DNA from 2 places in the Mixta mediterraneensis genome. Region 2 is predicted to be linked to the other one. Evidence: predicted binding sites of a transcription regulator. Region 2 holds the regulator's gene; the other holds the start of a gene.
What was found. The regulator Fur, encoded in region 2, represses iron uptake genes when iron is present. The targets are predictions, from matches to a motif close to ATAATAATGAGAACNACTATCAA.
Positions count from the first base shown of each region.

Region 1: the regulator Fur is predicted to act here: its motif matches at 1,579-1,601, upstream of QRY16_RS02700 (isochorismate synthase).

Region 1 is NZ_JASUAZ010000002.1:192,440-195,858, forward strand. It holds gene QRY16_RS02695 ((2,3-dihydroxybenzoyl)adenylate synthase) at 1-362, opposite strand, end outside; gene QRY16_RS02700 (isochorismate synthase) at 373-1,551, opposite strand; gene fepB (Fe2+-enterobactin ABC transporter substrate-binding protein) at 1,729-2,697, shown strand; gene entS (enterobactin transporter EntS) at 2,692-3,419, opposite strand, start outside.
Region 2 is NZ_JASUAZ010000008.1:43,538-46,956, forward strand. It holds gene glnS (glutamine--tRNA ligase) at 1-440, shown strand, start outside; gene QRY16_RS07545 (hypothetical protein) at 677-1,072, shown strand; gene fur (ferric iron uptake transcriptional regulator) at 1,132-1,575, opposite strand; gene fldA (flavodoxin FldA) at 1,925-2,455, opposite strand; gene ybfE (LexA regulated protein) at 2,591-2,866, opposite strand; gene ybfF (esterase) at 3,028-3,419, opposite strand, start outside.

The DNA.
Region 1 (3,419 bases), on a different contig from region 2:
GGCTCAATCTGGTCAGCATACGCGCTGAGCTCGGTCCGTTGATGGCTAAACAGCGCATTGACGGGTGCAACGCCAATTTTGAACAGGGCAAACAGCGTCAGGTAAAACTCCGCCACGTTACCTAACTGAACCAGCGCGGTATCGCCGTTTTTCAGGCCGCGTCTTTGCAGTGCTGCCGCCAGGTTGTCGCTCATATCGTTGAGCTGACGGTAGCTAAACTGGCGATCACCCTCAATCACCGCCACGGCATCGCTGTTTTTATGGCGCGTGAGAATATCGGTCATCGGTACATCAAGCCAGTAACCTTTTTCGCGGTAACGAGCGGCCAGATCGTCCGGCCAGCGGCTGTATAAGATTGTCATAACCTACCTTTTATTGCAGTCCAAATGCGCGAAGCATTGTGTCGAGTTTGACACCGGTTTCACGCCATTCTGATTCAGGTTGCGAGTCAGCAACAATCCCTGCCCCGGCAAACAGACGAACACGTGCGCCATTTACCGTGCCGCAGCGGATGGTAACGACCCATTCGCCGTTGCCTTGATCGTCACACCAACCCACAATGCCGCCAAAAAGCTGGCGTTCGAAGGGTTCCAGTTGCTGGATCAGACGTTGCGCACGCTGATGCGGGAAACCGCTCAATGCGGGGGTTGGATGCAGCAGGCAAGCCAGCGATAAAGCATTTTCATGTTCGTTTAACGCTTCGCCGTCAATTTGTGTCGCAAGATGCCATAAGGTCGAGGTCGTGATCAGCGACGGTACGTTCGGCACCGACAGCAAACGGCTGCGCGGTTGCAGCGTTTCGCGCATCGCATCGGTAACGAGTTTGTGCTCGTGGCGATCTTTACCGGAATTCATCAGGGTTTCGCCCGCCGCGCGATCCCGTAGACTGTCGCTGTCACGACGTGCCGAACCCGCCAGCGGACAAGAGCTGAAATCCCGCCCTTGCTTGCGCAGCAGCAGTTCCGGGCTGGCGCCAACCAGCGCACCGCCTTGCGGCAGCGGCAAGTGAAAGTGATAACTGGTGGGGTTTTGCGCCACAATACGCTGCATCAGCGCGGCAGTATCAACTGGCTGCCCGGTGACAATATCCATCAGGCGCGACAACACCACTTTGTCCAGATCGCCCCGCTGGGTGGCAGCGACAGCTTGCGCCACCATATCGGTAAACTCCGCGTGGTCCGGCACGGCGGTACGGCGGCGCACCTGGGGCAGGGCTGCTTCAACCACCGTTGCTGGCACTTTCAAATCGGCGCGATTAAAGGTTTGATATGTCTCAGGAATAAGCAGTGCAGCAGGCTGGTTGACGTCAAACGGGATTGCGCCCACCAGAATCGGGTTGGCGATGCCCTGTTTTCTTGCCGACGCAAAATGGTGCTGCAATTGTTGTTGAAAATCGCCGGTTAACACATCGCCATCTTTAACTGGCGTTGTGATGGTAGTGAAACAACCCTGAGTTGTCAGGCTGCGCCACGGCGAAGTAAACAGAAAGCCCCGACACAGGGCCGAGAAATCCTGCAACAAAGGATTTTCAAACGTCAATGTTTCCACCATAATTTCCACCTATAAATGATAAGAGAATTAATAATGATTATCATTTGTATTGTGGCTCTCTAAGCTACGTTGATTAGCCTGAGGTGTCAATAAATTCGCGGCATTTCTACTGCGTTTTCATGCTAAATCAGCATATCCAGCAGGGTTAATGTCACAGCAAAAGGTGGACTGGATCTTATGTATAAACGTGGTTTTTGCACTTTCATTGTATTTTTCTTCATCAGCAGCGTGCTGTGGAGTCACGCCGCGCAAGCTGAAAACGGCTGGCCGCGCACCATCCAGGGGATCAACGGCAGCGTCACTTTACCGCAGCCACCAAAGCGTATTGTTTCCACTAGCGTTACATTAACCGGCTCCTTACTGGCAATTGACGCGCCGGTGATTGCCAGCGGCGCGACGGCCCCGAATAGTCGCCTTGCTGATGCACAAGGTTTCTTTCGTCAATGGGGAGAGGTCGCGAAACAGCGTGGAGTTAAGCGTTTATATATTGGTGAGCCAAGTGCTGAAGCCATCGCTGCTGAGGCACCTGACTTGATTGTGGTGAGTGCAACCGGTAATGATTCGGCCATTAAATTAGTCGATCAGCTTTCTGCCATCGCGCCAACATTGGTCGTGAATTATGACGATAAAAGCTGGCAGCAGTTAGTTGGCGTACTGGGCGAGGCTACCGGCCATGAAGCGCAAGCAGCAGCGCGCATAAAGGCGTTTGACGATCGTGAAAATGCATTAAAAAGTAAGCTGACACTGCCGCCTCAACCCGTTTCTGCCATGGTATGGAATGGTGATGGCCGGGCGGTAAATCTGTGGACCGCTGAATCTGCACAGGGCAAGCTACTGCAGCAGCTGGGTTTTGAGTTAGCGGCACCGCCCACCAATATTCAGCAGGGGCACAGCATGGGCCAGCGTAAAGACATCATTCAGCTTTCAGGCGAGAACCTGGCGGCGGGCCTGAACGGTAACAGCTATATGCTGTTCGCCGCCGAGGATAAAACCGCTCACGCGGTAATAAATAATCCGTTCCTGGCACAAACGTCGGCGGTGAAAAATAAGCAGGTTTACGCACTGGGCCTAGAGACCTTTCGTCTCGATTATTACAGCGCCAGCCGTTTGCTGACGCGTCTGGAACAGTTATTCGTTAAATCATAATTGTTCCGCCAGCGTCGGCGCGGGCGGCTGATACTGGCGTAAGCGCCTCATAACCCGCCACATCAACAGACCCAACAGTGCGGCAGCAAAACCAAACAGGCTTGCCGCCTGTTGCGGCAGCAGCAACGAACCCATTGAACCGATAATGGCAGCACCAATGGCATCGCCGGTGACGTTTTGCGCCGTCCACAGGCTGTTGATTCGTCCCAGCAGCGCATCCGGCGTCAGTGCCTGAATCATGGTGTACTGCACCAGGCTATTGATCGCGCTGAAGTAGCCAAACGCTACCAGGCACAGCAATCCCAGTTCAAAAAGCGGCATCAGGCTGAACAGGCCCAGTGCAACAAAGGCGGCAAACGCGCTTGCCAGTATCAGCACGCCGGGACGTGGAGAATGGGCCAGGCGGCCGCTGGTCAACGCGCCGATGGCCGCACCAAGCGGCACCGCCGCATACATCAAACCGAGCTGGTTTATATCGATCTGCCAGTGCGGGGCCAGTGCGGGATAAAGGACGCGTACCGCACTGGCTAACGTCACCAGAGCGCCAATGAATGCCGCCATGCCCACCAGCGGGCTGGCAAACAGAAATTGCACGCCGGTTGCCAGCGCTTTGAGCGGATGTTCACGCGGTTGTGGCGGTGGCGGCAAAGCGGGTAATTTCAACAGCGTTAACACGGTGAGTAATGTCCCGAAAGCGGTTAAACCGTAATTCCACGCCACAC
Region 2 (3,419 bases):
AGGTACGTCTGCGTAATGCTTACGTCATTCGCGCGGAACGTGTCGCAAAAGATGAAGAAGGTAAGATTACCTGCATCTATTGCACCTGTGATGTAGATACACTGGGCAAAGACCCTGCAGACGGTCGAAAAGTTAAAGGTGTGATTCATTGGGTTTCAGTCGATCACGCACTGCCTGCAGAATTCCGTCTTTATGATCGCCTGTTTAGTGTGCCAAATCCGGCGGCTGCAGAGGATTTTCTTTCGACCATCAACCCAAATTCGCTGGAAATTAAACAGGGTTTTGTCGAGCCAGGCTTGAAAAATGTGGAAGCGACTTCACCCTATCAATTTGAGCGTGAAGGTTATTTCTGCGCTGACAGCTCTTACTCAAAACCTTCTCAACTGGTGTTTAACCGCACAGTGGGGCTGCGTGATACCTGGGCAAAAACTGGCGATTAAAGTTTTTCATCGCTGACATTACAAAAAAACAAAAGGGCGAATAATCGCCCTTTTTTATGGCTGTAATTTTTGTCAATGCAGCCGTTTATGCTGACATACAGAAATTGCTCATTTTGGGCAAAATTGTGAGAAATGCGAGTTTAGTAAAATTAATCTATTACAGGATGTGAAATGATGATTTTCAGGTAGGCTATGCGCTTTAGAGCGTTGCTATGCGGGTTTTAAAAGGAAAATAAATGACCGATATCGCCCAGGAAGCCAAACACAGTGTTGTTGTTTTACATCAATTAATTGAACGTATTTTCAGCCGGTCTGCAATAGTTGATGACAGCTTTCAGCTCTTACTTTCCCATTTCCATCCTGATTTTTGCATGATAACGCCACAAGGAAAACAGCTAAATTTAAATGAGGTTGAAGAACTATTTTATCAGCTGCAAGGGCAGCGTGAGGGAATGCGTATTGCTACCAGCGAGCATGTGATCATTTCGCAACATATGAATGAAATCACCATCCAGTATCGTGAACTGCAAATGATGAACGGTAAAAATCAGAGCCGCATCTCACTGGCAATCCTTGATTGCAGCACTTCTATTCCGCGCTGGCGCTACCTGCAGGAAACGCTCGTTGCCTGACGTTCAGACAGAAAAAAAGCCGGTTAAAACCGGCTTTTTCATAGGGCTGCATGGCACGTTTATTTATCGTGAAGCGTTTCGTCTTCACGGCAGTCACCCAGCGAGCAGTGACCATAGAGATACAGGCTGTGGTTCGTTAATTTAATGCCGTGGCGCGTGGCGATTTCATGTTGACGGGTCTCAATAGACTCATCACTGAACTCGATGACTTTGCCGCAGTCCAGGCAGATCAGATGATCATGATGATGCTGTTGCGTCAGCTCAAAGACAGATTTACCGCCTTCAAAGTTATGACGCGTCACGATGCCCGCATCATCGAACTGGTTCAAAACGCGGTAAACGGTCGCTAAACCAATCTCTTCGCCCATATCAATCAGGCGTTTATATAGATCTTCCGCACTGACGTGATGGCATTCAGGTTCCTGAAGCACTTCCAGAATTTTCAGTCTGGGCAGCGTGACTTTCAGGCCAGCCTTCTTTAATGCGGTATTGTTGTCAGTCATGCGGATTTTGTCCTGTTACTTTAATCACTTTTGTGGCGCTTGGCCTTGAATGTCGATCTACACCCATTCTCATTTGCGTCTCATTATAGAACTGAAGCAGCGAAATGAAAACCGAGGGGAAATGCGGGAAATCACCGTTAGCTGTAAGGCATGTACCGAGCCGGGGAATTTCTGCAGGGTTCTGTTAACATTTCGTTCAGCCTCATTTCTTATCCAGAAAAATAAGCGGATGACCGATAGGGGTATTCTACAGGTTAAACGAAGAAAGTTAAAAAAATGTGGCTATTATTTCTATAGGAATTTTCTTTGGCTCAATGTGAGCCAGCGCCCACATTGAGTCAGAGAAGCTTTACGCTTCGATAATTTCTTTGAGCTGAAGCTCGTCAAAAATCTGCTTAACCCATTTATCAACGCGTTCGTTAGTTAGTTCTGGCTGACGGTCTTCGTCGATAGTCAGACCGAGGAAGTTTTTATCGTCAGCCAGGCCCTTAGATGCTTCGAAGTGATAGCCTTCGGTTGGCCAGTGCCCAACAATGATAGCGCCGTTCGGTTCGATGATGTCACGAATGGTGCCCATCGCATCACAGAAATATTCTGCATAATCTTCCTGATCGCCACAACCAAACAGGGCGACCAGCTTACCGTTGAAATCGATCTCTTCCAGCGTGGGGAAAAAGTCATCCCAGTCGCACTGCGCTTCGCCATAATACCAGGTTGGGATGCCCAGCAGCAGGATGTCAAACGCTTCCAGATCTTCTTTGGTGCTTTTTGCGATGTCGTGCACTTCAGCAACGTCTTTACCCAGCTGTTTCTGGATCATTTTTGCAATGTTTTCGGTGTTGCCGGTATCGCTGCCAAAGAAGATGCCTACGATTGCCATGGGTAAAATAACCTCTTAAATCCTGATGATGAGTTGTGTGCTAAAGCAGCACATTTCTGCGAATAATAGCAGACGAGGCAAAAGCGCGGAACTCGTAAAGCCGCGACATTTGTTTCTGCGTGCGTTTTGTTGGCTTCAGTCCAGCTTGAGTTGTGCCAGCAACATCTGTTCGATCAGTTCGCTGCGGCTGAGGTTACGTTGTTCCGCCAGGGTATTCAGCGCCTCAACGGCTTCACGGTTCATTTTCAGTTCGACACGGCGTAGCCCGCGCCCTTTGTCACGTTTCAGTTGATTGCGTTTATTGATACGCAGTTGTTCATCGCGCGAAAGCGGGCTGGTTTTAGGGCGACCGGGTCGACGCTCCTCAGCAAACAGATCGAGCGTGGTGCGGTCAGTGTGTTCTTTTGCCATGGCTTAATGAAACTGAATGGGCGCGAGCTCAGGCCGCGCAGATTATAAATTATTGGCGCTTACCGCGACAAAAATGATCGGCGGCAAATTTTTAGCGCGCCATCATACTCCACGCTAACCGCGTGCGCCAATCCTAAACTTTTGCTGACAGGTATTTGCTTTTAAAGCGCAAAAAAACGGCGGATGCTGCGCAAAACAGCATCAGGCTTCTCGGCATGGACCCAATGTCCTGCGCCATTGATGACATGTGCCTGCGCTGCCGGAAACTGTTTTAATAATGTGTCGCGATATTGATTATCCAGATAGGCAGAATCACCGCCGCGAATAAATAAAACCGAATGCGGCCACGCTGGGATCTCCTGCCAGCCAGTAATGGTCGCGTAATTGTCCCACAGCACCGGCACGTTGAAGCGCCATTTACCGTCATGAAATGATTTGAGAATGAACTGAATCACGCCCTCTTCATTAATCACGTTGCGCATTATCCTGGCGGTTTCACTACGACGTGTAACGCCGGCTTTATTCACCGCGCGGATAGCGGCAAAAACGTCAT